DNA from 4 places in the Nonomuraea sp. NPDC049028 genome. Region 1 is predicted to be linked to each of the others. Evidence: riboswitches for the same ligand, from Rfam matches in the RefSeq annotation. Region 1 holds a riboswitch; each other region holds the start of a gene.
What was found. Region 1 has a riboswitch for cyclic di-AMP ahead of ACGFJ2_RS12830 (hypothetical protein). Riboswitches for the same ligand answer to the same signal wherever they lie in the genome.

Region 1 (7,405 bases):
AGTATCCATTGGATACTGGCGAGCTGGGCCGAGAATAATGTGAGCAATACTCTTAAATGTCGCAAGCAATACCCCTAATCAGGAAATCTCCGTCGCGGTTAGGTTTTTCTCCACCTTGGCCGTAGACATCTTTAACCTCATACATATCTCGCTTTATCCGATCACCCGGCCGTCATCCGCCGCTCCTACGCTGTCCCAGTCCTCATGACGGCGTGGGAGGGTCACGTGCTGGGACTGGATGACTGCCTGACCGAGGTCATGGCGATACCAGGGGCGTTGGACGCGATGCTGGTGGACCAGACGAGCGGCATGGCCGTGGCCATCAGCGGACCGCCGCAGGGCGTGGACGCCGAGAGCTCCGCCGCCGCCCTGACCGAGACACTGCGCGCGACCATGGACGGCCTGGCCCGCTCCTGCCCCGGCGAAACTGTCCGGATCGACGACATGCTGGTCACTACCGACAAAGGCCATCATTTACTGAGATTCCTCGAAACGGTATTCGAGGGGCCGCTCGTCATTTACCTGCGCCTCGACCTGGAACGGTCGAATCTCGCCCTGGCGCGATACCGCCTGCTGAACATCTCCCGCCAATTGCTCACCTGAGCCATGGCACCGCTGGACACGCTTCTGACCGGTCTAGCCCGTGAACGGGCCACGGGCGCCCTCCGCGTGGGCCGGGCCGGGACGATCTTCCTCAGCGAGGGCCGGGTCACGTACATGGAGTGCGCCCAGACCCCCGGCGTCGAGCGGCTGCTGGCGGCGCGCGGGCGGCTGCCGGAGACGGCGCTGCGCAGGCTGCAGGCCGACGGGGGCTGCGCGCGCCTGCTGGAGGAGGGGCCCGTCACGCTGGGCGAGCTGCAGTACTGCGTGCTCGGGGCCGTCCTGGACGCCGCGTTCTTCCTGCTGCCGGCCGGCGGGTCGCGGCCGAAATTCCGGCCGGGCGAGCAGCACTGGCTGGGCGGGCAGTGGTTCTTCGACGTGGCGGGCCTGCTGCGGGAGTGCGCGCGCCGCCGCGCCTATCTCGCGCAGATCTGGCCGTCCGCGCAGCTGGACACGGCTCCGGTACGGCCGGCGCAGTGGCTGCCGGGCAGCGGGGTGACTCTGGACTCGGTCCAGTGGGAGGTCCTCACCGGGGCCGGGGCCGAGGCGACACCGCTCGACCTGGCCAAGCGGATCGGCAGGTCCGGCTATTCGGTGCTGCTGGCCGTACGGAGGATGGCGGCGGCCGGGCTGCTGGCACCGCCCGTGGAGCCGACCACCACCACGCGCGCCCCGGAAGAGAGCGCGACGAAGACCGGTGAGCACAGGGCGAAGACCGCCGGAGACGGGCAGGGGGCGCTGCCGCAGCGGGGGCGCGTGGCCGCCGGCCAACGACCGCCGCACGATCCCCGCACCCCGGGCCTGCCGCTCGGCCCGCCGGTCACGGCGGACCCCACGGACCTGGCCCTGCTGATGCGCCTGAAGAAGGCGCTGGAGGAGCTGACATGAGGTTCCCCCGCCCGCAAAGGAGGCCACCGGTGGAGCTGCGTGAAGAGGTGCTCAGGGAGATGGTTCTCCTGCGCGAGCGCACTCCGGACATCAGCGGGAGCGTCGCCTGCACGGTTGACGGCATGAGCATCGCCTGCGACAACGCCGACGACAGTGGCGAGCAGGTCGCCGCGCTGTCCGCGGCGCTGCTCGCGCTGAGCAGGCGAATGACGATCATGACCGGCCAGGGCGTACTGGAGGAGACGCTCATCTCCGGCACCGCCGGCTTCGCCGCCTTCTACGCGGCGGGCCCCACCATCGTCCTCGCAGTCCTGGCTGAGCCCGGCACCAATCTCGGGCTGCTCCGGCTGGAGGGGCGCAAGACGGCGGCCAGCGTGGCCGCCATCTCAGCACGGATTCACTGAGCTTGAACGGAGGAAGGCATGGCCAGCATGGACGTCTCTCTCAAGGAGATGATGACGATCGACGGCTCGCTCGGCGCGGTGATCGTCGATCACGGCAGCGGCATGGCGCTGGGGGCGCTCGGCGGCTCCAAGGACCTGGATCTCCAGGTCGCCGCGGCGGGGAACACGGAGGTGGTCAAGGCCAAGCTGCGCACGATGGACTCGCTGGGGCTCAAGGACTCCATCGAGGACATCCTGATCACGCTCGGCGGCCAGTACCACATCATCCGGCCGATCACCGGCCGCGGCGGCAAGGGGCTCTTCCTCTATCTCGCCCTGGACCGGGCGCGGGCCAACCTGGCCCTGGCCCGGCACCAGCTCCGCGGGATCGAGGAGAAGCTGGAGGTCTGAGAGATCCGGTGGCTCGCGTCCGGGCGCGGCGGACACGAGCCACCGACCTCCACCGATCCCTGAACAGCCTGGTCCCTGAACAGCCTGATCCCTGACCGGCCTGATTCCTGGTGCGTCAGCTCGTGGTGAGCTTGGTGATGGCGCCGACGATGTCCGGCCAGAGCGGCCGGGGCAGGTCGTGGCCCATGCCGGGGAACGTCAGCAGCGTGGCGCCTGGAATCGCCGCCGCCGTGGCGTGGCCGGCGGCAACCGGGACGAGCCGGTCGGCCTCGCCGTGAATGACCAGGGCGGGGATCCCCAGCGTGCCGAGCTGCTCCGTGCGGTCGCCGGAGGCCATGATCGCGGCCAGCTGCCGGGTCGTGCCCGGCGGGTCGAAGCACCGGTCGTACGCCTGGCCGGACAGCCGGAGGATGCGTTCCCGGTCCATGTCGAAGCCGGGCGAGCCGATCACCGCCCACGTCCTCAAGGACTGGGCGAGCACGGCGTCCCGATCGGTCGGGGGCGCGGCGAGCAGCACCGCGCTGGCCTCCGGCGTGGGCGGGGCCACGTCCGGGCCGGGCGTCGACATGATCGAGGTAAGGGTCAGGACCCGTTCGGGGTGCCGGATGGCGAGCGTCTGGGCGATCATGCCGCCCATCGAGGCGCCCACGACGTGGGCGGCGGGCCAGCCGAGGACGTCCATCAGCCCGGCCGCGTCGTCGGCCATGTCGTCCAGCAGATACGAAGAGGACGTCCCCAGTGTGGGAACGCCCTCGTCGTGCAGGTGTGTGGAGAGTCCGGAGTCACGGTTGTCGAATCTGACAACGTGATGGCCCTGCTCCGCCAGGAGCTCGCAGAGCTCGTCGTCCCAGTGGATGAGCTGGGCGCCGAGCCCCATGATGAGGAGCAGGGGACGTCCGCCGGGTGAGCCGAAGGTCTCGTACGCGATCTCGATGCCGTTCGCGGCTGCAAGCGTGGTCACGAGGTCAGAATGACATTCTGTTTCCCGCGACGCAAAGACCGCCGGCTCCGAAACCGACGACCATCAAGGCCGTCGGCTCCGGACCTGACGGCCGTCAGCAAGACCGTCTTCGGACCTGACGGTTGTCAGCGCCGGACGAGCTTGCGGATCCGGTCGCGGCCGACCGTCACGCCACCGCCGAACATCGCCAGCGCGACCGCCGCGGCGGCGCCACCGATGGCGTTCGACTCGACGATCTTCTCCTCAGCCTTGTCGGCCTTCTTGGCGGCCACCGGCACGGCCTTGGCGGGAGCGGGCTTGACCGCGGCGGGCTTGTCGCCCTCGGCCACGATCTTCGGGGGCTTGGCGGGGTTGCGGTCCACGACGGCGTACGCACCGGTCGAGAAGGGCTGCGGGTAGTTCTTCTTGCCCGGACCGCTACCCCACTTGGTGATGACGTAGTCGATCTTGATGTGGCCCGCGCCACCGTTGCCGTCCACGCCCAGCGTGCTGGAGTTGAAGCGGCCACCGGTCAGGGCGGCGAAAGTCTTGGCGTCGAGGTCGAGCATGACGCCGCTGGAGGACGGCACGCCCGGACCGCGGTCGCCGACGAAGAAGGGCATCTTCTTGCCCTTGTAGACGACGTAACCCTCGGTCATGAGCGGCCAGCTCGGGCTGGCGGCGAGCCCCTTCTGCATGGGCTTGCCGCTGGCCGGCAGCCCGGTGTCCCCGGCGCGGCCGGAGGAGTCGTCCCAGAAGTAGGACGCGGTGGTCTTGCCCTTGAGCAGGACCTTCTTGTCGTTGCCGGTGTCGGCGTGTGCGGCGGTGCCTGCGCTGATGGAGATCGCGCCTACGAGGGCGGCGGTGAGCATAGCAGAGCGAACAGACATGAAGCAGTGAAGTCCTTTATACGGGAAAAGGGGATCGCGCTCGTGAAAGGTGGGCGTAGCCGGGCAAGACGCCAAACGGTCGCTACGCGGAGCGTGGAAGAGCGGGGGGAAGGCGCCGGTCAGTCTGCGGACGACAACACGCGGGCTGGCGGCACGACGCGGGGGTTACGCATGCGGTAGGTGTCCTCTCCATCTCGCCTACCGGGTTAGCTGACGGGTTCGGACGTGGAGATGCCCTACCGACCGAGGTCGGATTCACCCCTAAGGAACGTTGGTTCCCCGGTTCCCGCGAGCGGGATTCGGCGCCTGCCGGTTGGTACTCCCCTGTTGAAGCCCCAAAGTCACCGGCTGGTAACTCCATGAACTATAGGTACCGAACCGGACAAAGGCAAACATAAGCCCATGAAACGGGCGAAGATCTACCTAGAGGGTCAAGAAAAAAGGGGGGTACGGCATGCCGTACCCCCAGAAAAGCTCAGGTCAACCGCCGCTCTTCCGCCTGAAAGAACGCTTGCTGGCGGCGGGCCCGTGAGCGCCGTGAATCTTGGAAGGGTCGTTGCCCCTGCCACCCGCGCTCGAGTCAGCATGCTGGTTACGCTTGCGCTCCAGCGCCTCGCGGAACTTGCGCTTCATCTCGTCCTCGGGAGTTTCGTCGACTTCCGGCTCCGGTGTTTCCGCCATGAGGACCTCCTGGTGTTGGGGACAAGGACAGCTTCGCATGACGGCGCTCAGGACGCGAAACTGGCCTCGACCTTGGGCTGTGGGGTTTCCCGGTCGATCCGCACACCGGGCATGGCGATCAGGGCGACCAGCGCCACGAGGGCGCCCGCGACCCCCAGCGAGGGAATGACCAGGGCCGCGGCCGAGGCGTGCGCGGCGGCCAGTCCGTGCAGCGGCGCCTCGGTGGCGATGACGGAGGTGTAGGCGGTGCCGGCCAGGGCCAGGGCGACCGAGCCGCCGATCTGGCGGAAGAACGTCAGGTTGGCCGAGGCCGTACCCATGTACTGGGGCGGCACCGAGTTCGACACGGCCACGGTCAGGCCGGAGAGCATCGGGCCCATGCCGAGGCCGATCAGCGCCATCCACCCGACGAGCACCCAGGGCGGCGTGTCCAGCGTCAGACCGGCGCACAACAGCGTGCCCACGACCAGCAGGAACGGCGCCGCCACCAGCCACGGCTTGTAGACGCGCGTCCGGCTGATCAGCGCGCCCACGACCATGCTGCCCACCACCATGGCCAGGGTCAGCGGGTAGATCCGCAGCCCCGACTCGGTGGCGCTGGCGCCGAGCGCCTCCTGGAAGTAGCGCGGCAGGAACACCACGCCGGCGAACATGCAGAAGGCGGTGAAGAAGGAGGTCACGTTGACCAGCGTGTACGTACGGTTCCGGAACAGGTGCATGGGCATGATGGGCGCCTCGGCCCGCATCTCCACCACCACGAACACCACGAGCGACACCAGAGCCAGCACGATCGGCCCGATCACCGGCACGCTGGTCCAGGTGTGGCCGTCGAGCCCCTTCTCGGTCAGGCCGATGAGCAGCGAGCTGATGCCAACTGTGAAGACCCCGATGCCCAGGTAGTCGGGCCGTCCGCCGCCATGTCCCGGCCGGCGCGGCAGGCGCAGCACGATGATCGCGATCAGCACCAGGCCGATCGGCACGTTCACATAAAAGGCCCAGCGCCAGCTCGCGTGGTCGGTGAAGAGCCCGCCCAGGAACGGCCCGGCGAGGTAGCTGAGCGCCATCACTCCGCCCATCGCGCCCTGCACCCGGGCTCCGCCCTTCTCCGGCGGGAACAGTTCGAGCACCAGGGCGATCGACAGCGGCAGCAGCGCGCCCGCGCCCAAGCCCTGCAACGCGCGGAACAGGATGAGCTGCGTCATGTCCTGCGCCACCCCGCATAGCGCCGACCCCAGGAGGAACACGGACATGCCGATCAGCAGCAGCGGCTTCCTGCCGTGCTGGTCCGACAGCCTTCCATAGAGGGGCACGGTCACGGTCGAGGTCAGCAGGTAGGCCGTGACGACCCAGGTGTAGAGATCGACGCCGCCCAGTTCCGTGATGATCCGCGGCAGGGCCGTACCGACGATCGTCTGGTCGAGCATTCCTAAGAACATGCCGCCGAGCACGGCGACCAGCAGGAGGCCATCGCCTCTGCGCTTCGTGTCAGTATTCACGTGTGGAGAGTGACATGTAAGGATTGACATGTCAACACTTTGCTATGCTTGCCGACATGTCCCTACGGATCGCGCTGCTCGGGCTCCTCGACGCCAAGGGGCCGGCCAGCGGCTACGACCTGGCGAAATCCTTCGAGCGGTCGCTCAATCACGTCTGGCAGGCCGGGCATACGCAGATCTACCCGGAGCTGGTGAAGATGGCCGCCGACGGGCTGGTGGCGGTCGAGTCGGAGGGGGCGCGCGGACGGAAGATGTACGCGATCACGCCCGAGGGCGCGGAGCAGGTGCGCTCCTGGCTGGTCGAGCACGAACCGGTCGGTGCGATACGCAGCGAGGTGGCCCTCCAGGCGTTCCTGCTTCCGCTGCTCGACAGGGAGTCGGCCATCGCGGTGGTCGAGCGCATCAGGGCGGGGTTCCAGCAGCGGCTGGCCGTCCTGGAGTGCAAACCCGAGGACGGGTCGAGGCTCGGCCGGTACGCGCTCAACCTCGGCCTCACACAGGGCCGTTCGGCGCTCGCCTGGGCCGATGAGACCCTGGCCGAGCTGCGCGGGCTGGAGCCGGCCGACCAGCCGGCCCCAGCCCACTTGCTATAGAGCTAAGAAGCGTCCAGCTAAGAAAGCAGGGACAGCTCCTCGGCGGTGAGGACGAGGTCGGCCGCGGCGGCCGAGTCGATGATGCTCTCCGGCCTGCTGGCCCCCGGGATGGGGATCACCACCGGGCTGCGCGCCAGCTCCCAGGCCAGGCAGACCTGCTGCGGCGACACGCCCCGCGCCGCCGCCACCGTGCCGAACGCCGTGTGCTTGCCGCCGAGCTCGGACGCCGAGCTGATGCCGCCCAGCGGCGACCACGGCAGGAACGCCACCCCGAGCTCCGCGCACACGTCGATCTCCGGCTCGCTGGTCCGGAACTTCGGCGAGTACTCGTTCTGCACACTGGCCAGCCGCCCGCCCAGGATCTCGTGGGCGAGCCTGATCTGCTCCGGATTGGCGTTGGAGATGCCCGCCATCCGGATCTTCCCCGCGTCGAGCAGGTCGCGCAGGCCGCCGAGCGTCTCCTCGTACGGCACGGCGGGGTCGGGCCGGTGATGCTGATAGAGCCCGATCGCCTCCACCCCCA
Region 2 (7,405 bases), on a different contig from region 1:
GAGCAGGCCCAGCGGGGCCGCCGAGCCGAACACCACGGTGTCCGCCCGCTGCTCGGCCAGCAGGCGGGCGGCCCGGCGGGCGACCGCCGGGGTGGGCAGCATGAGCGAGGTGGGGTGCCGGACGATCCGGTACGGCTGGCGGCTGTCGAACTCCGCGCACCCCTGCCAGGCCGGAGCGTAGACGGCCACGCCAGGGGTGCGCAGGGCCAGCCCGTGCACGAACGACTGGATGCCGCCCGGCCGGGGCGGGAAGTCGTTCGTGACGATGAGCACGCCGGTCACGGCTGCTGCTGGCCGTTCAGCGCGGCCCACTCCCGGGCCATGGCGATGCGTTGGGGGCCGGTGGGGTGTGACGCATAGAGGGCATATTCCACCGGATCCGGCGACAAGTCGGAAATATTGGTAATTGCCAGGCGTTTCTGCATGGAGATGAAGGTGGCCGGGTCCTTCGTGAGGTTCAGGGCGTGGAGGTCGGCGCGGGCCTCGATGTGGCGGCTGACCACGTTCTGGGCCGGTCCTGAGATGACCGTGGCCAGGCTCATCAAGCCCATGATCACTCCTACCGCCCGTGGATCGGCCGCCGAGGCGATGCCCGTGCGCCGCCGCAGCATGCCCAGCAGCAGGAACAGCAGGATCGCGCCGAACGCGGCGCCCAGCCCGCCCACCAGCGTGCCGACCAGCACGTCCCCGTACTTGGCGTGGCCCAGCTCGTGCGCCACGACCAGCTCGACCTCGGACTGCGGGGCCCGCAGCAGCGTGTCGTACACGACGATCCGGCGCGTGGCGCCGAAGCCGGAGACGTAGGCGTTGAGCGCGTTCGTCCGGCGGGAGGCGTCGGCGATCAGCACGTCCTCGACCGGGACATGGGCGCGCTCGGCCAGCATCATCAGGTTCGCCCTGAGCGCGCCGCCCGGCATCGGCCGGAAGTCGTTGAACAGCGGCTCGAACACGACCGGGTACACGAACGAGGCCACCAAGGTGAACGCGAACGCGCCCGCGGCGGCCGGGATCCACCAGCGCCGCAGCCACCTGGCCAGCGCCACCACGACCAGCACCATGATGGACTGCAGCACCACGTTCACGGCCAGGCTCTTGAGCCGGTCGCCGGTCCAGCCGGCCCAGTCCTGCGTGGACAGGCCGTAGTCGCGCAGCCGCACCTCGTACCAGATGCCCAGGGGCCACCTGATCGCCTCGACGATCGCGGTCAGCACCACCACCCCGAGCACGACCCGCACCCACCACGGCCCGCGCAGCTTACTCAGCACCTTGGCACCGAACGGCGTGAGCACGAGCAACCCCGCGAACAGCACGGTCAGCCCGAGGGAGAGGTAACCGGGCAGGCTCGTGGCCGCGTCGAAGGCGGCGGCCCTGGCGATCTCGGCGGCACTGAAGTCGCGCGCCGGATCCGGCGTCACCGTGGGGGTGCCCGAGGGCATCACCCGCCAGGGCGTCGTGAACGCCACCACGGCCAGGATCACCACACCGAGCACGACCAGCGCCCAACCGGCACCGGCCCGGCCGAACGCGACGTCCCCACCGTCCGCGACCCAGCCACCTGACACGGCACGGTCGCTCGGCGCGGCACGGTCGTCTGGCGCGGCACGGTCGCTCGCTGTGGCACGGTCGTCTGGCACGGCGCGGTCCCTTGGTGCGGCGCGGTCGTGTGGCGCGGCGGTACCGCCTGACGTGGCGGGGTCGCTTGATGCGGCGTCCTCGCCGGGCTGTGGTGCCGGGTTCCGATCGGGGCCCGCGTCGTCGTCAGGCGGCGGCATGCTGTCGTCGGTGCCCTGCAGATCGTCCATCCGCGTTCCCCTTACGCAAGCTGGTCCCGCACGTAGTCGCGCCACCGTGCCGTCAGCGTCCCTGCCGAGAGCCCGAGCCTGGTGAGCCCCCGGTCGATGCCACCCGTCTGGGCATCACGGTAGAGCCTCACCAGAGTCCCCTCACCGAACCGCTCGGCGATGAAGCGACACGCCAGCCACGCCTCCTGGTACGCCCGTGCCAGACGTGCAGGCTCCCGGCTGGACGGTGCGAATGCCGCAGGCCCTGGCAATTCGCCCGGCAAGTGCCCGGCCCGCACCTCGGCGGCCAACTCAGCGGCGGCCACCCGGACCGGCAACCCCGCGTCCCGGTAGCCCACGTAGTCGGCGAACCCCTCATAGAGCCACACCGGCAACCGCTTCGTCCCGGCCGCGACGTGAGTGAGCTCGTGCGTGAGCACGATGTCCCGCCCGGTGGGGGTCAGCCGGGCGAAGTTCTCGGGCACCACGACCACTCTCCCGCCATCGGCCACCGCCGCCAGCCCGTCGACACTCCCCACCCCGGCCACCCGAGCAGCCTCGGCCGCCGAGCCGGGCACGAGCACCACGGGCCGTACGGGGCGGCCGAGCACGGCGGAGACCCGCGACCCGGCGGCATCGGCCCGGCGCGCCAGATCACGAAGCGACTCGGGCGCCGCGTGCTGACCGACGACGACCGAACGCACACCTCGTACGACCTCGGAGCCGTCCCCCCAGAGTCCCCGCGCCTCCGCCGGAAGCTCACGATCACCGGCCGCCGGGGTGTGGACGGTCGCCGACTGATCAGGCCCACCGGTCGACAGGTCACGAACCGCTGCCGAGAGGCCGTCCGTCCCTGGAGACCGGTGCGGGGCGGCGCTGGCCGAGGCGAGGGCCAGGAGCAGCACCCCCACCCCCAAGACTCGGCGGCTCACCTGCACGGACACGTTCCCCGATCGTAGTCGTCCCGCGCCGCGAACCGGCCGTCGCGGAGAGACCCGGCTCCTCGTCGCGCAGAGGCCCGGCACGTCGTCGCGCAAAGCGTCGGCTCGTCGTCGCGGAAGGGCCCGGAACACGCGAAGGTCCCGTCCCAGCTGGGACGGGACCTTCGTGACGGTCTTGCAGGCCGGATCAGGCCGGACTTACAGGCCGGGACGCACCGCGCCCACGAACGACGCCTTGCGCCATCCGCTGAGCTTCTCGACGCGCACCGTCGAACCCGTCCTCGGCGAATGGACCATCTTGCCGTTGCCGACATACATGCCCACATGGCCGAGCCCATAGAAGAACATCAGGTCACCTGGCTTCAGATTCTTCCAGGAGACCTTCTTCTTGATGCGGGCGAACTGGCTGTTCGTCACGCGCGGGATCTTGACGCCGGCCTTCTTCCAGGCGTACTGGACGAGACCGGAGCAGTCGAAGGAACCAGGTCCTGTGGCCCCGTAACTGTACGGGTCACCGATCTGGTCCTTGGCCACGGCGACGGCCGTACGGGCCTTCACCTTTTGCCGAGCGACCGCTGTTTGTTGCGCGACCTTCTTCACGGACCTGACGGCTTTCGCCGCTGTATTGGTCCCGGAAACTTCGGCCGCATCACGCGTTGTCGCCGCCTGCGCCGTCGGGGCAGGGAGGACCAAACCTCCGGCCGTCACGGTCATCGTGAGCGCTGCGCCACTCAGGGCAATGCGGGACAGACGGGGGTTACTGGGGGAGGTAGACAGGATTTCTCCTTGGGACTTCCACGAACGCCTACCGGGTTAGCTGACGGATTCGGGCCTGGAAGTCGCCCTACGGCGCAATACGCGCCGATTCACCCCTGATCCCGGGAGCGGGATCGCTGGGTCCCCGGCTCCGTGCCTCCTGGCTGCACGGACTCGGCAGGCCACCGCCACGTAATGACATGTAGAAGGGCGGCGACCTAACGGATTTCTTTTCTGTCCACATCGGGGACCCGATGGAGAGTCGCGACGCCATGGCTTGTTCGCCGCGACGCCAGAAGCTACGCCCTTGAGTAACGAGCTGGCAAAGCCGTCATGGGGTTGTCAGGATCACTCAGAGGTGTCAGTAAAGTCCCCAACCCCAGCTGGAGCGCCGGGTTATGTTATTCAAATGTGACCCTTCTCACACTTGACGACACAGTGATCTGTCAGGTCCCTTTTGTCACTCTTGTCACACTGGTCCCGCTAGCAACACGCCCAGAGGGCGCGTGATCGTGTCGCGACTGCGCGGATGTGGCCGTCGCCAGGGTCGCCGACGGGCCGGGATCAGTGATCGTCGTCACCCGCTGAAGGCGTTCCAGCAGCGTTCAGCGACCCGGCCAGCGGCATCGGCCTGCGCGCCGAGGTCCGGCGACCAGCAAATCGGGATCAGTTGAACAGCCGGTCGGGTGCAGTTGAATAAGCGGCCAGAGCCCGTTGAACAGCCGGTCGGAGCCCGCTGACCACCGGGCCGAGTTCGTTGACCACCGGGCCGAGTTCGTTGACCACCCGGCCGAGGTCCATTGACCACCCGGCCGAGGTCCATTGACCACCGGGCCGAGGTCCGTTGGCCGGCAAGCCGGCAAGCCCACGTGGACCGCCAAGCGTTAATCGGCGGACCATCCGGTCCATGGCCACCGGAAACCACGGACCGGGTCAAGAGGACGCACGTCACGGCGCCCAGCGCGCTCCACCGGAGGAGCGTGTCCCTGGACAGAGCCCAGCCACGGACGGCGGGTGGGGCTCACCGTGCTTGCCGTACAGAAATCAGTGGTTCTTCACCCGGAACAACCTACGGACGGATAGCTCCCACCAGGGTGCCGCCATAGGAGGACAGAGTGACGACCTTGACCACGTCGCCGGTCTGGGGGGCGTGCACGATCTGCCCGTTGCCCGCATAAATGCTGACATGCCCAAGCCCTGAGCTGAAGATCAGGTCGCCGGGCTGCAGGTCCTTCAGATCCACCTTGCGGGACGACCCCCAGGCCCACTGCTGCCACGTGGTCCGGGGCAGCGACACGCCCCCAGCGCGCCACGACGCCTGCGTGAGGCCCGAGCAGTCCCAGCCGCTCGGTCCCGTGCCGCCGAACACGTACGGCTTGCCCACCTGCGCGTAAGCGAACCTGAGCACCGCCGCCGCGTTGCCGGAGGCCGAGCCCGTGTACTTGATGCCGGTGCTGTTGGGGTCACCGGTCTTGTAGGCGCCGAGCTTGTCCAGCAGCTTCTTCTGCTTCGCGATCAGCTTGCGGACCTCCGAGCGCTCCTTCTCGACCCCGTCGCGCTCCTTGTCGGCCGCCTGCAGCGCCGCCTCGGCCTTGTCGCGTTCGTCCTTGAGCCCGCGGTTCTCGCGATCGAAGGCCGCCAGCCGCGCCACCTTCTCCTCCGACAGCTGCCCCGCGAGCGCCATGCCGCCCAGCAGGCCCGTGGGATCCGGCTGGCCGATCATCGTGGGCCAGGAAGTGGCGTCGGGGCCGCGCGTGTAGGTATCGACGGCCATGTCGATGACCTGGGCGCGCAGGGTGGCGACCGTCTCAAGCTTGCGTTTGTAGCTGGCGTTCAGCTTGCCGTATTCGCCTTGGGCCGCCTTGTACTTCTCGGTCGCCGTGTTGTAGCGGTCGACGACCTTGTCGGCCTGATCGTTCAGCTTCTTGAGCTTGGCTTTCGCCTGTTTGATCGTGGGCTTCGGCGCGGCCAGTGCCTCGCTTGTGGGGAAAAGCAGCAGCCCGATCGCGAGTCCCGCGGCCAGTGGCGCCCGGCCAAACCTCACAGTGTCGCCTCCAGGGGAATATATCTGGGGCGAAATGGTACAGAAGTGGCGGGTGTGCTTTCACCCTAACAACCGATTCGTAATCTACGCGCGGCCCAGCCTGCGCAGCAGCAGAGCCGACGGAACCGGTCTGGCTCCCATACGCCGGACGGACTCGGCCACCTCACGGTCAGAGGAGACCACCGCCATGGCCCGGCCCGGCGGCTCGGCGCGGACGAGCTGGCGGATCAGGTCGTCGGCGATCTCGCCGGGTGCGCTGAAGAGCACCCGCACCCCGCGCGGCGCCACCACCTGGACGGGCGCGTTGAGCTCGGCGCCGTCGAAGACCACGGTCACCTCGACCCTGGTCTGCGCGACCAGCCCGCCGAGGCCGGTCATCAGCCGGTTGCGCTGATCGGCCAGGGTCAGCGTGCCGTAGCCGGTCTTGGTCACGTTGTAGCCATCGATGATCAGGTGCACCTGCGGCAGCGCGAGCAGCTGGTCGAGCAGCTGCGGGTCGTCGTCGGCCAGCGCGCGGGCGGGCACGCCCCTGACGCCGGGGCGCTCGCCCGTGAGCGCGGCCACCGAGTCGGCGGGCCTGCTGATCATGGTGGGCAGAGCCAGCTCCCTGCGCAGCCCGGCGGAGGCGTCCTGGAGCGCGTCGAGCAGCACCCTGACGCGGGCGTCCTCGATGCTCCTGCCCTCACGCGCGGCCCGGCGCGAGGCTTCGAGCTGCTTCTCCACGTCGGCCAGCCGCTCGCGGAGCCGGCGCAGCTCGGACTCGCCCGCGCTGCCCGCGGCCGTGGCGGCGGACCTGGCGTCGTCGGCCGCGTGCTCCATCTCCTCGGCGCGGCGCACCGCCGCCTTGCTCCGCTCGCGGGCCTCGTGGAGCTTGCGGCGCAGGTCGGAGTTCTCGGCGCGGGCCGCCCTGAGCTGCTCGCGCAGCCGGTCGGACTCGTCCTTGGCGGCGCTCTTCTGGGCGGCGAGCTGCTCGCGCAGCCGGGTCACCACCTCCTCGCGCTCGGTCCCCTCGGCCGCGACCGCCGACTGCTCGAGATCGGCCCGAGCGGCCTCGACCATCTCCGCCCAGCCGACCGGCCGCGTCAGATAGGCCGCGGCGGCCACCAGCACGGGGTCGGCGGCGGGTGGCACGTTGCCCTCGATCAGCGAGGCGACGAGCTCGGGCCATCCGGCGGCCACCGACTCGGCGACCACCTCGCGGAACTCTTTGTCGTTCTCCAGCTGGGCGGCGATGGGCGCGCTGCCCAGTTTGGCGCGCTTGCGCGGGTCGAACTTGGCGATGCCGCGCAGCGGCGGCGGAATCGTGGCAGCGGGCATGGACCCGAGGACCTGCGCCGCCAGATCGACGACGTTGAGTCTCACCTGCTCGGGAAGCGGGCGAGACAGACCTTCACCCGCTGAACTCATCCCACGGTCCCTTCGTGACATGCCCTTTCAGACAAGGGTACGGCTGTCGTGTACCTGTCCGTAACGGCAGGTCGGATATGGACAAGCGCTTGCTAGGGGTATACGACTGGGCCGGGACCCGCGTTCACCCGGTGTTCATCCAGGAGGCCCACCGTGACGGACGAGATGCGCACCTCCACCCGTGACCTGGAGGAACTGCACGATCGGCTGGGAATCTGGCTCAGCGGGCGAGTTGACCGGCCGGTGACGGTGTCCGAGCTGTCGAGGCCGATGGAAAACGGCATGTCCAGCGAAACGCTCTTCTTCACCGCGTCCTGGCCCGGAGAGCGCGTCCGGTGCGTGGCCAGGATGGCGCCCGCCCAGGAAGCGGTGCCCGTCTTCCCTTCCTACGATCTGCGGGCCCAGTTCGAGATCATGCGCTCGGCCAGGGAGAAAGCTGGAATTCCAGCACCCAGGGCCCTCTGGTTCGAGCCCGA
Region 3 (7,405 bases), on a different contig from region 1:
ATGTGTCATTGGTACGGGAGAGCTCTTGCAGTCACCCTGCAGAGAGGTGACGAGCCCTTGCAGTTCGCCATATCCCCTACTCTTTGATGCTGTGAGCGACGAACTTCCCGAGCAGATGCGCATCCGGAGGGAGAAGCTCGACCGCCTTCGCAGTGAGGGCGTCGATCCTTACCCGGTGACCTTTCCCCGCACGGCGACCAACGCGGAGGTCAGGGAGAAATACCAGGCCCTCGACCCGGACACCGCGACCGGTGACAAGGTCGGCGTCGCGGGCCGCGTCATGCTCAACCGCGTGGGCGGCAAGCTCTGCTTCGCCACACTCCGCGACGGCAGCGGCGACCTGCAGGTGATGATCTCGCTCGACAAGGTCGGCGAGGAGTCGCTGGCGGCCTGGAAGCGCGACGTCGACCTGGGCGACCACGTGGGTGTGGAGGGCGAGGTCATCACCTCCCGCCGCGGCGAGCTGTCGATCCTGGCCGACCGCTGGCAGATCACCGCCAAGTGCCTGCGCCCGCTGCCGGAGAAGCACGTCGGCCTCACCGACCCCGAGGCCCGCGTACGCCAGCGCTACGTCGACCTCATCGTCAACGACGAGGCCCGGGAGATGGCCCGCGTCCGCAGCGCCACGGTGCGCGCGGTGCGCGACTTCTGGCACGAGGAGGGCTACCTCGAGGTCGAGACGCCCATGCTGCAGCCGATCCACGGCGGCGCGGCGGCCCGGCCGTTCAAGACCCACATCAACGCGTACAACATGGAGCTCTACCTTCGCATCGCGATCGAGCTCTACCTGAAGCGGCTCGTGGTCGGCGGCATCGAGAAGGTCTTCGAGATCAACCGCAACTTCCGCAACGAGGGCGCGGACTCCACGCACAACCCCGAGTTCACCATGATCGAGGCGTACGGCACCTACCTCGACTACAACGACATGGCCGACCTGACCCAGCGGATGTACCAGAAGGCCGTCGTGGCCGCTCTGGGCACCTCTGTGGTCGTCCACGACGGCGTCGAGGTGGACCTGGGCATCCCCGAGTGGCCGCGCATCACCCTGTACGGGGCGGTGTCCGAGGCGCTCGGCGAGGAGATCACCACGGAGACCCCGCTGGAGCAGGTCCGGAAACTCGCCGACGGGCGTGAGATCCACTGGGACCCGAAGTGGGGCCAGGGCAAGCTCGTCCAGGAGATCTTCGAGGCCCTCGTCGAGCACACGCTCATCCAGCCGACGTTCGTCATGGACTACCCGCTGGAGACCTCCCCGCTGACCCGCCAGCACCGCGACAACCCGCTGCTGACCGAGAAGTGGGACCTCATCGGGTTCGGCACCGAGCTGGGCACCGCCTACTCCGAGCTCGTCGACCCGGTCGAGCAGCGCCGGCGCCTGGTGGAGCAGTCGCTGCTGGCCGCCGGGGGCGACCCGGAGGCCATGCAGCTGGACGAGGACTTCCTGCAGGCGCTGGAGTACGCCATGCCGCCCACGGGTGGCATGGGGGCCGGGATCGACCGGATGATCATGGCTTTCACCGGCAAGAGCATCCGGGAAACGATCTTGTTCCCACTGGTCAAGCCGACCCACTGACCCGGCTGCCGCCGAAGAGTGTCGGCCCGGCTCCCACGCCGGGCCGTACCGGCCGCTGTCGGGTTGACAGCGGCCCGATCTCCTGCGGCGAGTAGGAGAACGCGGGCGGCGGCGTTCGCCAGTCCCTTAACGCGGGGAGCGGGCATCTCCCGGCCGCCTGCGCCGAGTGGCTTCTCCCTCTGGCGCATGAACCGTTCATGGTCTTTGGCGGGCGCTGCTGACCCGGCGGCGCGGGGGTACAAAAGACTGCCCTAAGCAGCCACATTTCCGATATTTCGCATATTGAATGCGAAGAATATTCGCGTTTTACGGATTCGGCGCTCAGCAGGTTCGCGGCGCTCTTGGGGAGCGGGCTGGAGCCGTTGTAAGGGCGCCTGTGATCCCTCATCGGGCCCCGAAGTGTGCCGACATATGGCGAGTACTTCACATACAGCCGATCATGTCAATGGCGATGGTCAGAGGGCGGTATCCGCTGGCTTGACGACCTTTCCAGAATGCGTTTACCGTCTGCGAGACGAGCTGCAGCTCTGCTCGGACATAGACGTCTCGAGTTCTGCTGTTGGGGGGAGGGCTCCCGATGTATGTGCTCACTGAGAGCGTCGAGCTTAGCCACGCGGATCTGGCGTTGCTGGCGGAGCTTGCCAAGGGGGTCACGGTTGATCGGGTTGGCAGACGACTGGATATCAGTGGACGCACGGTACGCCGGAGACTTCGGGGTATCTGCGACCGCATCGGCGTCGCCACCGCGATCGAGGCCGTGGCCTGGGCCGCCCGCCGCCAGCTCATCTGACCGTTCGACCGGCCCAGCCGCCCGGGCCCCAGCTGTCAGAGTGCTTGTCGTGGTGTCCGGAGGTCAGTCGGCGATGCGTACGGCGCCCGCGAACGGGCGGCGGGCGATGGACGCGATGCGTACGACGTCGCCGGTCTGCGGCGCGTGGACCATCATGCCGCCGCCGATGTAGATGCCGACGTGGTGCAGGTCACCATAGAAGAAGACCAGGTCGCCGGCGCGCAGCTCCTCCTTGGAGATGTGCCGTCCGGCCGTCCACTGGTCGCCGGTGTAGTGCGGCAGTGAGATGCCCACCCGCTGGTAGGCCGCCATCACGAGGCCGGAGCAGTCGTACGAGGTCGGCCCCTCGGCGCCCCAGACGTACGGCTTGAGCTGCTGCGTGAGCGCCCACCTGGCGGCCGTGGCGGCCTTGCCGGCGCCGATGACCGGCAGGTCGACCCGCGTGGCCCGGGTGCCGGGACGGCCCGCCTCGCCGATCGCCCGCTTGAAGAGACTGCTCTCGACCTTGGCGACGAGCTTGGTGATCTTGTCGCGCTTGGTGCCGAGGCCCTCGACGATCTTCTCGACCTCGTCGATGCGCGTCTTGGCGCTGGCCCTTGCCTGCTCGGCGGCCTGCCTGGCCGTGGTCACCTGGTTGACCTCGAAGCCCTGCTGCTGCTCCAGCGCGTAAGTGGTGGCCGCCCGGTCGAGGAAGCTCTCGGGGTCGTCGGAGGTGCCGAATGCCAGCGCCTGGCCGAAGCCGCCGTTGATGTAGGCGTTCTGGGCCAGCAGCGCGGCCTTGGCGCGCTTCGCGGCCAGATCGGCCTCACTGGTGGACAGCGTCTTCTTGGCCGCCTCAGCCGACTTCTTGGCGGTCTTGAGCTTCTCCCGCTGGCCGTTGAACTCCTCGCTCAGCGTCTCGATCTGGGTGTGGAGCTCCTCGGCCTGCTTGGACAGGTCCTTCAGCGAGGGCTTGGGATCGGCGACGGCGGAGCCGACGGGTACGGCGAAGAGGAGGGTGGCGATGGTCGCCGCGATGACACCCAACCGGGTGGGGATCTTCCGGAGCTCAGAAGGGCGGGCCTGAGCGCCCGCCGGCTTCGTCTCGCGATCGCGGGTCTGCTTCACCAACCAGCTCCTCTCATCGGCGCCTACCGGGTTAGCTGACGGGTTCGGGCCGGAGCAGCCCTACCGAACGACTCGCTCGGATTCACCCCATGGGTGGTGGCGTCGGGATGAGGTCGCCACCGGCGGGTCCCCGGCTCCCCTTACGGGGATTGGGCGCGTCTCCACGCTGGCTCGCGTGGGTGACATCGTCGCTGGACACTAGTGCACTCCGGGTTCGTGCTCAACCAGAACTGCCAAGTCTGTAGAGGTTTCACAACCGAAGGGTCACGAGGTGATCTCGTGCTTGCCGGTGCAGGACAAACTTTATGTCCTTTTTGCACCAAGTTCGTCAAGGCATGGAAGCCTGAGGGCCAAGGGATCCCTCATCGTGCTCGATCAACCACGAGATGTCATGAGATGGGAGAGACGTCAGAGTTACGGGGAGGCCGTAATCGGATCTGTACGCTGGAGACCCATGGAGCAGGTCGCCGAAGTGACAGTCCCGGACACGGAAGTCGTCGTCCGGCGTGCTCGCACGCCGGATGTCAGGACGATCCGTCTCCTGGTCGACACCTACGCGGGCGCCGGGCCCCGGCTTCTGGAGAAGGCCACCGTCACTCTGTACGAGGACGTGCAGGAGTTCTGGATCGCCGAGCGCGGCGGCCAAGTGGTCGGCTGTGGCGCGCTGCACGTGCTTTGGGAGGATCTCGCGGAGATTCGCACGGTGGCCGTTGATCCGGAGTTCCGAGGCTTCGGAATCGGGCACCGGATCGTCTCTTCCTTGATCAAAACGGCCCGGGAACTCGGCCTGCGCCGGGTTTTCTGTCTGACTTTTGAGGTGGATTTTTTCGCGAGGCATGGATTCCGCCCCGTACAGGGCACTCCGGTCTCACCCGAGGTCTATGCGGAGCTGCTGGCCTCGTACGACGAGGGTGTCGCCGAGTTCCTCGACCTCGAACACGTCAAGCCCAACACCCTGGGGAACACCCGCATGCTTCTCCACCTGACATCGGGTGACGCGGACCTTGACTAATGGGAAAGGTGATTGTTGATACCTATGTCGATACGTTGGGCAGCACAGGCATGTGTCCTGACACGTGCCACATGCGCACTCGAAGCGAGGTGACACGGTGAGCACCGGACAGCCGCCGTATCCACAGGACGAATCCGGCGAGAACTCTGCGCCTGGCGGATCTGAATACGGACATCACAACACGGGCCGTCCCTATGGCGAGCCCGACCCGGATGCGACGGTCGTTGGCTACCGGGCGGACGACGCCTACGGTCAGCAACCCAACTATGGGCAGCAGCAGCCGGGCTACGGCCAACAGCCGCAGTACGGTCAGCAGCAGCCGGGCTACGGCCAGCAGCCGCAGCAACCGCAGTACGGACAACAGCCGCAGTACGGGCAGCAGCCCGGCTACGGTCAGCAACCGGACTACGGCCAGCAGCCCGGCTACGGTCAGCAACCCGGATACGGTCAGCAGCAGGCTTCGGGTCAGCAACCCGAGTACGGCCAGCCCAACTACGGTCAGCAGCCGCAATCGCAACCCGGTTACGGTCAGCAACCGCAATCCCAGCCTGGATACGGCCAGCAGCCCGGTTACGGGCAGCAGCAGCCGTCCCAGCCGGGCTACGGGCAGCAGCAGCCGTCGCAACCCGGCTACGGCCAGCAGCAGTACGGCCAGCAGCCACCGTCGGGCCAGCAGCCCGGCTATGGCCAGCAGCCCAATTACGGCCAGCAGCCCGGTTACGGGCAGCAGCAGCCGTCCCAGCCGGGCTATGGCCAGCAGCAGCCGTCGCAACCCGGCTACGGCCAGCAGCAGTACGGCCAGCCGGACTACGGTCAGCAGCAGCAGTACGGCCAGCCCGGCTACGGTCAGCAGCCCCAGTACGGCCAGCAGCCCGGCTACGGGCAGCCGCAGCCGCACGGGGTCCAACCGCCCGGCGCCCCGGCCCCGCTCGCCGAGTGGTGGCAGCGGCTCGTGGCGAGGATCATCGACGGTGTCATCTTCGGCATCGCGAACTGGGTGATCGGTCTCGTTTTCGGGGCCATCCTGCTCGCCGGCTACAACTCCGCGACCGGCGTCACGACCGGCCTGATGGGCCCGACGCTCTACGGCATCGTGGTGGCCATCGTGATGACGGCGGTGTACGTCGCCTACGAGTTCTTCATGACCAAGATGAGCGGCCAGACGGTCGGCAAGATGGTCATGGGGATCAAGATCGTGCCCACGGGCACCATGCTGCCTCCGGGCGGCCTGCCCAACGACGTGGCGCTCAAGCGGGCCGGTGGCACCTGGGGTGGATACATCCTCGGCGTCATCCCGTTCGTCGGGTCGCTGCTCGGCGGGATCGTCGTCGCGCTGAACGGTGCCTCCCAGCTCTGGGACAAGCCGCTGCAGCAGACGTTCGCCGACAAGTTCAGCAACACGGTGGTTGTGAAGATCAAGTAGTCTTCGCGGACGCGAAACAGAGGCTGGCCAGCGGTCAGCCTCTGTTTTGTATGTGCGGGCGGCAGCAAAATGGGTAGCGGTCGGTTCGCCGAAGGGGCGAGGTGGGTTATGACCGGGTTGCCGCCGTGGAGTGACGCCGTCCCCGCGGAATGGTGGGAACGCCTGGCCGCCCGGCTCATTGAAGCCCTCGTCTTCGGTGTCTTCTATTACATTCTGTTCGTCGCGCTGTGGGGTGGCTTCCGAACTGTCGGGTTGCTGGAGGCGTTCGACAGCCGGTTGCCCGGCGTGTTCGCCTGGCTGCTCGGTGGGCTGGGATATACGGTCTATGACTGGGCCGCGCATTCCATGAGCGGCCGTACGTTCGGCAAGGCGATCATGAGGATTCGCCTCGAACCGAGCGGCCTTCGGCGCGGTGCTCTGCTGAAACGAGCCCTGGTCTATCCGGGAGCGGCGATGGTCATGGGCATTCCGGTGCTCAATGTGCTGGCCGGAATCTTCGTCTTCGGCGTCGGGATCCTCATCTTGATCGACAAGCCGCTGCAGCGTGGGCCGCACGACCGGCTCGCCGGAACGCGGGTGATCAAAGATCTCCGCTGAGCCTTGTGGGCCTGGACAGAAGTCTTTCCGCAAAATTTTCGCTTGATCCGGTAAGGAGCCTGGAGAGACTGGCATTAGGCTATGGGGCGTCCGGGTTGCCGGATGTTGGCGCACATGGCACATGGACGGCATCCGTGTACCACTATGGTCGGGTGCGGGCGGTTGTCCACCTCGTGAGGCATGAGGGGCGCTCATGCCCAGGCCGCTTGTGGATAAAGCGCCCATCGAAACCCCCGTCCGCTGTGGAGGCGAGGACGAATGCAGGCCCTTACCGACGTATTGTCAGCGCTGATCCCACCGGTGGTGGTGGGCGCCGCCTTCATCTTTGGCGTAGTGAAGTTGGTCCGATCCGAGGCCGCCGGACGCCGTCCAAACCCCCAGGATCAGGCCGAGAACCACAACTGAGCCGCCGCTCAGCAGAATCTCTGTAGCGCTGAATTGTCTCCGCGCCTTTCCGGGTATATGTTTGCCCTGGCGAATGAAACAATGCTCCGCGAAAGGATTGCGTAGATGGCCAAGCAGATCCAGGAGATTCTCATCGATGACCTCGATGGGGGCGAGGCCAATGAGACGGTCAGCTTCGCTATTGACGGCTCCTCCTATGAGATTGACCTGAGCGACCTTAACGCCAAGAAGCTGAGGGACGCGCTCACGCCTTTCGTACAGCACGCTCGTCGGTCCGGTGCCGTGACCACGCGTCGGCGCGGTCGCGGCGGGCAGCGTGCGATGAGCCGCGAGAAGAGCTCGGAGATCCGGCAGTGGGCCAAGGCTCACGGTCTGCCGGTGAGCGAGCGTGGCCGAATCGCCTCTACCGTGGTGGAGAAGTACGAACAAGCTCACTAGAGAGCCATCTCCTGACCATGCGCTTATGCCGCTCGCCTAAGAACCCCGGCGAACGCCATA
Region 4 (7,405 bases), on a different contig from region 1:
GCCGTCGGTTCGGCCGGGATCATCCCGCTCAGGGGGACTTCTTCCGGCTGCTCGATCCGTCGCCGGCCTTCGCCGAGGGGGTGCGCTCGGCTCTCGGGCGGGTCCCCGGTGTGCTGTTCGTCAGCGGCAACCACGAGGATCACGACTGGCTGGCATCCTTGCACGACGCGGCGGGCGCCGAGGTCGTGCCGGTGGATCCCCTCGGCGCCTACCTCCATGTCGCCTGCGGGAACGTGGTTGAGGTCGCCGGGCAGCGCGTGGCGTTCCTGGGGCTTATCGAGGTTCCGGGGAAGATGGATCTGGACGAGAGCGCGTACGCGCGGCTGATGGCGGTCAGACCGGGTGACGTGGACGTCCTGGTGACTCATGACGGCCCGTACGGGATCTCACGCGACCGGCGCGGGAACGTACAGGGCTCGGCGAAGCTGACCGCACTCATCGAGCACCTGCAGCCGCGCCTGCACGTCAGCGGCCACTACCACCACCCCAACGGCCCCCGCCGCTACGGCCGCACGACCTCCTACGCGCTCGCCCAGTTGGTGCGGCCCAAGACCACCAAGTGGGAGCCGGAGCCCATCAACCCCGAACAACGGGTGACAGCTGGGAGCATCGGCCTGCTCGACACCGAAACCGGTGACTTCGAGTACGTACAAGATGATTGGCTGGCCGGTATCAGCGGGGACGCGTTGGACCTCGCCGAACTCATCGCAGTCCACTCCTGAAGCACGGCGCGATCAGGAGATGGACGACCAGGCGCGCAGGGAGCTTGCGCAGCCGCCGCTCACTGCACCCGCACTTCTCGATTCGGCGGCTCGTCTCCCCACACCGCGCCGACGAGCCCGTCCGGCGAGACGGGTCGCCCGTCGGAAACCGAGGCGGCGAGCCGCGTTCCTCCGCTGACCGGGCCGCGGCCGGTCAGCGTTCGGCCGCGAGGGTGACGCCCAGACCGATGAACACGCTCCCGGTCGCGGCGTCGATCCGGCGGCGCACCGCCTGGCGGCCGCGCAGCCAGCCGCCGATCCGCCCGGCCAGCACGCCGACCGTCGCGTCGGCCAGGAACTCCAGGACGATCAGGACGGCGCCGAGGATGGCGAACTGCAGCCAGACCGGCCCCGCCGCGGGATCGATGAACTGGGGCAGGAAGGCGACCATGAACGTGAACGTCTGCGGATTGGCCATGGAGGAGACCACGCCATTGAGGAAGGCCCGCCGACCGGACATTCCGCGGCTGGCCGGATCGTCGGCCTGGCCGTTCTTGCGGTTGCGGATCATCTGGACGCCGAGGTAGATCAGGTACGCGGCGCCGGCGAACCGTAGCACCGTGAAGACGACCGGGAACGTCGTCAGCAGCACGGCGAGCCCGGCGGCGGCCGCGGCGATGTACAACGCGTCACCCGTGATCACGCCGGCCGTGGCCAGCAGCCCGGCGCGGGGCCCACCCCGCAGACCGCATCCCAGCACGAACAGCATGTCGGGTCCGGGGGTGATCAGAGCGACGATGGTGGTCGCCGTGAAAACGGCGAGCAGGTGCGGATCGATCGGCATGCGATGATCTTTCCACCTCTGGTGTCGGCGCACCGCTTCGGGGACGCCGCTCGGGGGGTGCCAGAGGCGCCAGGCCAGCTGTCAGGCGGCGTAGTGCGGGTAGCCGTAGCCGACGACCTGGGAGGTGGGACGGACACGCTGCTCGACCTTGCCGTTGCCGGTGTTGCCCTCGATCGTGGAGATCGTGCCGTCGCCGTTGTCCTTGACCACGAAGCCGACGTGGCTGATGGAGCTCAGGTCCTTGCTGCCGCTCCAGGAGTAGAAGACCACGGCGCCGGGCTTGGCCACGGTGCCCCAGCGGTGGTTGGCGGCGAACCACTTGGCGTGGGCGACGGTGTAGGCGTCCCAGCCGACCTGGGAGCGGGCGCCGGTCTCCTCGCCGACCCAGGAGACGAACATCGAGCACCAGGCGGCGTTCAGGTAGTCCTGCCTGCTGCCGCCGTCACGCTGGACGGTCTCGGCGGCGCGGGCCGAGTTCATATACCACTTCTGGAACTTGGTGCCGCCGCCGTTGGCGTCCTCGGACGTGCCGACCTGGGCCTTGGCCAGGTTCAGGACCTGCTGGGCGGTGACGTTCACCTGGGCCTCGCCGTTCCTGCCGCCCTGCGCGGAGGCGGGGGCGGCCTGAGCCGCGATGGGGGTGTGCCCTGTGGGGGTGGTGGCGGCGTTCGCCGCGGTGTGGGCGCCGAGGGCGGCGGCGGTGAGGGTCGCGCAGAGCGCGATCTTGGCATAGCTGATCTTGGGGGTGCGGATAATGGTGATTACTCCTTGCTTCCATTCCGCTTACCGGGTTAGCTGACGGGCTCGGGCGTGGAAGCTGCCCTACGACACGTTGACGTGCCGATTAGCCCCGATCGAGACATGGGTCCCCGGTCCCGCGCACAGGCGGGTTCAGCGGTCACAGGTGATTGCCTGTGATGCATGCGATGGGTATAACGTCCGTACTCGGACTTTGGTGGTGCGGCCAGAGGGATACTCACTGTCTAGGCCAGGCGCACAGAGGGGTACAACGCACCCCTGACCTGGGTAATTCCATCGCCATGAAATCGCCATGCCCAGCCCGGCCGGCTCGTCGATCCGTCAAGTAGCGGGGGTGTCTTGTTGAAGTCGCGCCAGGGCGCGTCTGGAAAAGGTTCGCGTACGGTCTGTCGAATTCGCCTCGCCCGTCCGACGTAGAGGCGTACCGACCGGACAGACGGCCAAGGAGACCCTCATGCCCCAGTACGCGATCCTCATCTTCGACAACGCCGGAGCCGGCGACTACACCCCCGAGCAGCAGGCGGCGAGCCAGCGGCACGCCGACGACCTCGTCGACTCCGGCGCCATGATCGCGGCCTACGCGCTGCGGTCCGCCGACACCGCCACCTCGTTGCGCGGCGACGTGGTCACCGACGGGCCCTTCATCGACGCCAAGGAAGTCATCGCCGGCGTCTGCGTCATCGAGGCCCCCGACCTGGACGCCGCCCTGGACCTGGCGCGTCGCAACCCCGCCGTCCAGTGGGGCCGTGGCGGCGTCGAGGTGCGCCCCGTCGCGGGCGGCATCGCGCCCACCGCCCGATGACGGCCGCGGCGGACGCGGGCCAAACCGACGCGAGCCAAACGGAGGCGGGCCAAAGGGAGGCGGGACGGGCGGACGCGGGTCAGGCGGTGGCTGACGCGCATCGGCGCGAGTGGGCTTTCGTGCTCGCCGCGACCGTGCGCGTCGCGCAGGACCTGGACCTGGCCGAGGAGTGCGTACAGGAGGCGTACGCCGCGGCGCTGTCGGCCTGGGAACGCGACGGTATCCCCGCCAACCCCGCGGCGTGGCTCACCACCGCGGCCAAGCGCCGGGCGATGGACGCGATCCGCCGCGAGCGGACCTTCCGGTCGAAGCTGCCACTGCTGGTGGAGTCCGACGAGCTCGCTCCGCGCAGGCCGGCGGACCGTGATGAGGCGGACGCGGTGGAACTGGAGGATGCCGTACCCGACGAACGGCTGCGGCTCATCTTCACCTGCTGTCATCCCGCGCTCGCGCAGGAGGCGCAGCTCGCGCTCACGCTGCGGCTGGTGTGCGGGCTGCCGACCCCGGACATCGCCCGGGCACTGCTGGTGTCGGAACAGACGATGGCCGCCCGCATCACCCGGGCGAAGAAGAAGATCTCCGTCGCCCGCATCCCCTACCGGGTGCCGCGCCCGGCGGAGCTGCCGGACCGGCTGGCAGCCGTACTCGGCGTGCTCCACCTGCTGTTCACCGCCGGGCACACGGCCCCCTCGGGCCCCGCGCTCGTGCGCGCCGACCTGGCCGACCGCGCGCTGCACCTGGCCCGCGCGCTGCGAGAGCTCATGCCCGATGAGCCAGAGGTACGAGGGCTGCTGGCACTGCTCGTGGTCACCGACGCCCGGCGCGCGACCCGGACCGGCGCCGACGGCCGGCTGCTGCGGCTCGAGGAGCAGGACCGCTCGCGGTGGGACCGCGGCGCGCTGGCCGAGGCGCACGAGCTGATCGTGGCCGGCCTGCGCGGTGGCCGCGCCGGGCGCTACCTGCTGCAGGCGGCGATCGCCTCCCTGTACGCCGAGGCGCCGTCGTACGAGCAGACGGACTGGGCACAGATCGTGGCACTCTACGACAGACTGCTGGCCCTCTGGCCCTCACCGGTGGTCGCGCTGAACCGGACCGTGCCGGTGTCGATGGCCCATGGACCGGCGCTCGCACTGACGCTGGTGGAGACGCTGGAGCAGGATGGCCGGCTCTCCCGCTACCAGTACCTGCCGGCGATCAAGGCGGACCTGCTTCGGCGGCTCGGCCGTACGGACGAGGCGGCGACCGCGTACCGGCAGGCGCTGGAGTTGACCGACAACGAGGTTGAGCGGGCCTTCCTCGCCGAGCGTCTAACTGATCATGATCCGGGCAGGACCTCGCTTGTCCTACGTCTCGGCGTACTACCTCGGCCGGTTGGGCGATGACGAGGCCCGCGACAACGACGGCGCGGTCATCCCTGACCGCGGCTGATGCCGCCTTCACTTATCGGTGTTCGTGTCCGCGGGCACGACCTCGCCGACCGTGCCCAGCAGGCGGCGCAGCTCGTCGTACTCGATCGGGCGCCCGAGCCGGAGGGCGGCGTACTCGCCTGCGGCGCCGCCCTGCGCGGCGAGTTCGGCGCACGCCGCGTGCCACTCGTCGTGGGCCTTCCGCACGGCCTGGGCCGCGCCGGGGCTCTCGAGGTCCGACAGGTCACGGAGCCGGACATAGGTGTCATACGCCTCACGCTCGGCGGCGGATCCCTCGGCGGGCGGCGGCAGCCGCTCGCCGAGCAGTTCGAGGAAGACCCTGGAGCGGCCCAGCTCGGAGAACTGCCAGGCGGTGACCGCGGTGCCGCCGTCCCCGAGTGCCTGCGGCGTGGCCGAGGCGAACAGCCACACGCCCAGGTCGTACAGGCCGCTGATCGAGCCGCCCGCGCTGATCCGCAGATCAGGGCTGAGGGCGCGCCCGCGCACGTCCTCCGCCGAGCGCACCGCCTCAAGCAGGCTGTCCCTGGCCACCTCCATGTCGCCCACGGACCTGGCGAGCTGGGACAGTCCCGTCAGCGCGTTCATCTCCCATGTCACCTGCCCGGCCGCGCGGGCGCGCAGCGCGGCTTCGGTGAAGAGCGCGGCGGCCTCGGCGGGGCGGCCTTCAGTCACGAGATCGTCGGCGCGCAGCGCGAGGTCGCGGATGGGGTTGCCCCAAGCGGGGAAGGGCGCGGGAGTGCGCCGGGACAGCCACGAGCGCAGCTGCTTGTCCAGGTTCGTGTGCCCGCGCACGCCCATCAGCAGCGCGAAGGGATGGGTGTTGAACGTGAGCGCCTGCTCCTGTCCCCAGGCCAGCCGCTCCCGGATTCCGCTGCGGCGGATCGCCATGGCCCGCGCCTCCAGCCGGCGTGCGCCCTCCTCGTCGCCGCGCTGCTGCGTGATCACCGCCAGGCCCAAGAGCGCGTTTCTACGCAGGTACGGGCTGTCATCCGGCGAGAGAAGCTCGTGATCCAGGTCCACCGAGCCGAGACCGTGCCTGGTGATCAGGCGGCTCCAGGCAGTGTGCCGGGCCTGGGCCGCCATCCGCGGCAGGCCCAGGGCGGAGAAGCGGCGGGCGCACTCCCGCCAGGTGGCCAGCACCTCGTCCTCCAGCCCGAGATACTGGTAGATCTCCGCCCGCAGCCACAGACAGCAGGTGCGCTGGATCTCCTGGTGCCGTGCCAGCCGCCGGGTGGTCCGCGGCACGACCTCCTCGTCGACCAGGTCCAAAGCGAGCTCGGCCAGCTCGACACGGCGCAGCGCCGCCTCGGCGGACACGGAGCCGACGGTGAGCCGCGCGTCCAGCAGCAGCGCGGAGATCAACGCGTAGTCGGGCCTGCGGCGGCGGGTCAAGAAACCGTCGTAGAGCCACTCACCGAGATTCACGGCCGTGATCACCTGTACGTCCGAGTGTTGTGCCTGGGGAGTGCCGACAGCGATCCTGTGGAGCGTCTCGACCGTCTCCACCAGGCACAGGGCGAGCGCGGGCACGGCCAGCCGGGGGTCGGGGTGCGCCACGTACGCCAGCAGGAACGGCGTCCACGCGTAACGCAGCAGCACGGTCGCCAGCACCGAGCAGAGCGCCAGCGGGGCCCGCAAGGGTTTCGGCGGCCTGGCCACGGCACGGAAGGTGCCGACCCCGACCTGCAGCAGCAGCACGGCGGCCACCAGGAACACCCCGTTGAACGCCGTGGCCCAGGCCGTCGTCGCCCAGGCCGAGGCCAGCCACTCTCCGGCAGGGGAGAAGACCAGCAGCGTGCCGGCCGCGAGCACGATGATCTCTCCCCAGCGCCGCAGCCGAGCCCGCTTGCGGACCAGGCCGCGCCAGGCCGTCATCCTGCCCGCCACGTGCCCGCTGACCAGCAGCCCGGCCAGCAGGGGCAGCCAGGCGGCGCCCCCGCCCGTGCGGGCCGCCGCCCACACGCCGAGCGCGGCAGGCGTCACGCAGGCGACCCGCCGTGCCCACGCTGACACCCGGTCGGCCCGCCCCGGCGGCCGGATCAGCAGGCCATGATCAGGTAACGCCCGCTTGTCACCCACTGGAGGGATTTCCCCGCGAACGCCGCTGTTCACGCCCGATCACGAATGCGTATCTCGCCCTTCTCAGAGCGATCCGGTGGGGATAACTTCTGCGTGGCGGCGGAAAAACCAGCGCGGAGGGCCATGCCAAGGCGTTTGCGTGTCCGGACCGGCGACCCCTGGACGCCCAACCTTGCCCGTGCGCGGCGGCGCCTGGCGCGCGGGCGGCCGCAGGACGCGGCCCGCGAATACCGGCAGGCGTGCAGGCTCGCCGACGGCAGGCGCGCCGATCCGCTCGTCAGGTCCGCGCTGCGGCAGTGGCTCGGGCTGGCGTTGCTGAAGGCGGGGCGCGGCCAGGAGGCGTTGCGGGCGCTGGTCCAGGCCTGTGAGCTGCTGGGCGATGACCCTGGGGCGGCGGAGCAGTACGCGAGCACCCTGGACACCCTCGGCCTGGTGCAGCGCGACCTCGGGCAACTCCGCGCGGCTGAGGAGTCCCACCGGAAGGCCGTGGACCTGTTCAGGCGGGCCGGTTCACGCGAGGGCACCGTACGCGCCGCCGTCAACCTCGCCGTCGCGGTCAAGGACCAGGGGCGCCTCACCGAGGCGCGCGGGCTCCTCGCCGGCATCGAGCCCGCGGCCCGCGACTGCACCGACCCGGCGCTGCTCGGGCACACGCTGCTCACTCTGGGCCTCGTCCACGAGCTGCTCAATGAACCGGCACCGGCGGAACGGCTGGCCAGACAGGCGGCCGAGGCCTACCGCGCGGCGGGAGACAGAGAAGGCGAGGCGGCCGCCACGCACAACGTGGGCCGTT

Region 2: another riboswitch for cyclic di-AMP. It lies ahead of ACGFJ2_RS24665 (C40 family peptidase); the one in region 1 lies ahead of ACGFJ2_RS12830 (hypothetical protein).
Region 3: another riboswitch for cyclic di-AMP. It lies ahead of ACGFJ2_RS20935 (C40 family peptidase); the one in region 1 lies ahead of ACGFJ2_RS12830 (hypothetical protein).
Region 4: another riboswitch for cyclic di-AMP. It lies ahead of ACGFJ2_RS24375 (CHAP domain-containing protein); the one in region 1 lies ahead of ACGFJ2_RS12830 (hypothetical protein).

Annotation. Positions count from the first base shown of each region.
Region 1 covers NZ_JBICTR010000003.1:416,634-424,038, forward strand. Annotated here, with positions in the region: gene ACGFJ2_RS12805 (roadblock/LC7 domain-containing protein) at 226-603, shown strand; gene ACGFJ2_RS12810 (hypothetical protein) at 607-1,488, shown strand; gene ACGFJ2_RS12815 (roadblock/LC7 domain-containing protein) at 1,518-1,892, shown strand; gene ACGFJ2_RS12820 (hypothetical protein) at 1,911-2,282, shown strand; gene ACGFJ2_RS12825 (alpha/beta hydrolase) at 2,398-3,243, opposite strand; gene ACGFJ2_RS12830 (hypothetical protein) at 3,369-4,112, opposite strand; cyclic di-AMP (ydaO/yuaA leader) riboswitch at 4,293-4,427, opposite strand; gene ACGFJ2_RS12835 (DUF5302 domain-containing protein) at 4,593-4,793, opposite strand; gene ACGFJ2_RS12840 (MDR family MFS transporter) at 4,841-6,289, opposite strand; gene ACGFJ2_RS12845 (PadR family transcriptional regulator) at 6,346-6,882, shown strand; gene ACGFJ2_RS12850 (aldo/keto reductase) at 6,900-7,405, opposite strand, start outside.
Region 2 covers NZ_JBICTR010000006.1:275,634-283,038, reverse strand. Annotated here, with positions in the region: gene ACGFJ2_RS24680 (glycosyltransferase family 4 protein) at 1-282, opposite strand, end outside; gene ACGFJ2_RS24675 (M48 family metallopeptidase) at 279-1,802, opposite strand; gene ACGFJ2_RS24670 (hypothetical protein) at 1,814-2,725, opposite strand; gene ACGFJ2_RS24665 (C40 family peptidase) at 2,921-3,436, opposite strand; cyclic di-AMP (ydaO/yuaA leader) riboswitch at 3,510-3,668, opposite strand; gene ACGFJ2_RS24660 (hypothetical protein) at 4,145-4,279, opposite strand; gene ACGFJ2_RS24655 (C40 family peptidase) at 4,548-5,522, opposite strand; gene ACGFJ2_RS24650 (NYN domain-containing protein) at 5,607-6,884, opposite strand; gene ACGFJ2_RS24645 (phosphotransferase family protein) at 7,083-7,405, shown strand, end outside.
Region 3 covers NZ_JBICTR010000005.1:295,981-303,385, forward strand. Annotated here, with positions in the region: gene lysX (bifunctional lysylphosphatidylglycerol synthetase/lysine--tRNA ligase LysX) at 92-1,573, shown strand; gene ACGFJ2_RS20930 (LuxR C-terminal-related transcriptional regulator) at 2,151-2,363, shown strand; gene ACGFJ2_RS20935 (C40 family peptidase) at 2,427-3,470, opposite strand; cyclic di-AMP (ydaO/yuaA leader) riboswitch at 3,476-3,636, opposite strand; gene ACGFJ2_RS20940 (amino-acid N-acetyltransferase) at 3,925-4,482, shown strand; gene ACGFJ2_RS20945 (hypothetical protein) at 4,505-5,389, opposite strand; partial or broken gene ACGFJ2_RS20950 (RDD family protein) at 5,426-5,905, shown strand; gene ACGFJ2_RS20955 (RDD family protein) at 6,014-6,502, shown strand; gene ACGFJ2_RS20960 (Lsr2 family protein) at 7,013-7,345, shown strand.
Region 4 covers NZ_JBICTR010000006.1:215,584-222,988, forward strand. Annotated here, with positions in the region: gene ACGFJ2_RS24365 (metallophosphoesterase) at 1-722, shown strand, start outside; gene ACGFJ2_RS24370 (LysE family translocator) at 916-1,545, opposite strand; gene ACGFJ2_RS24375 (CHAP domain-containing protein) at 1,627-2,124, opposite strand; cyclic di-AMP (ydaO/yuaA leader) riboswitch at 2,311-2,452, opposite strand; gene ACGFJ2_RS24380 (YciI family protein) at 2,759-3,106, shown strand; gene ACGFJ2_RS24385 (RNA polymerase sigma factor) at 3,193-4,488, shown strand; gene ACGFJ2_RS24390 (hypothetical protein) at 4,543-6,612, opposite strand; gene ACGFJ2_RS24395 (CHAT domain-containing protein) at 6,736-7,405, shown strand, end outside.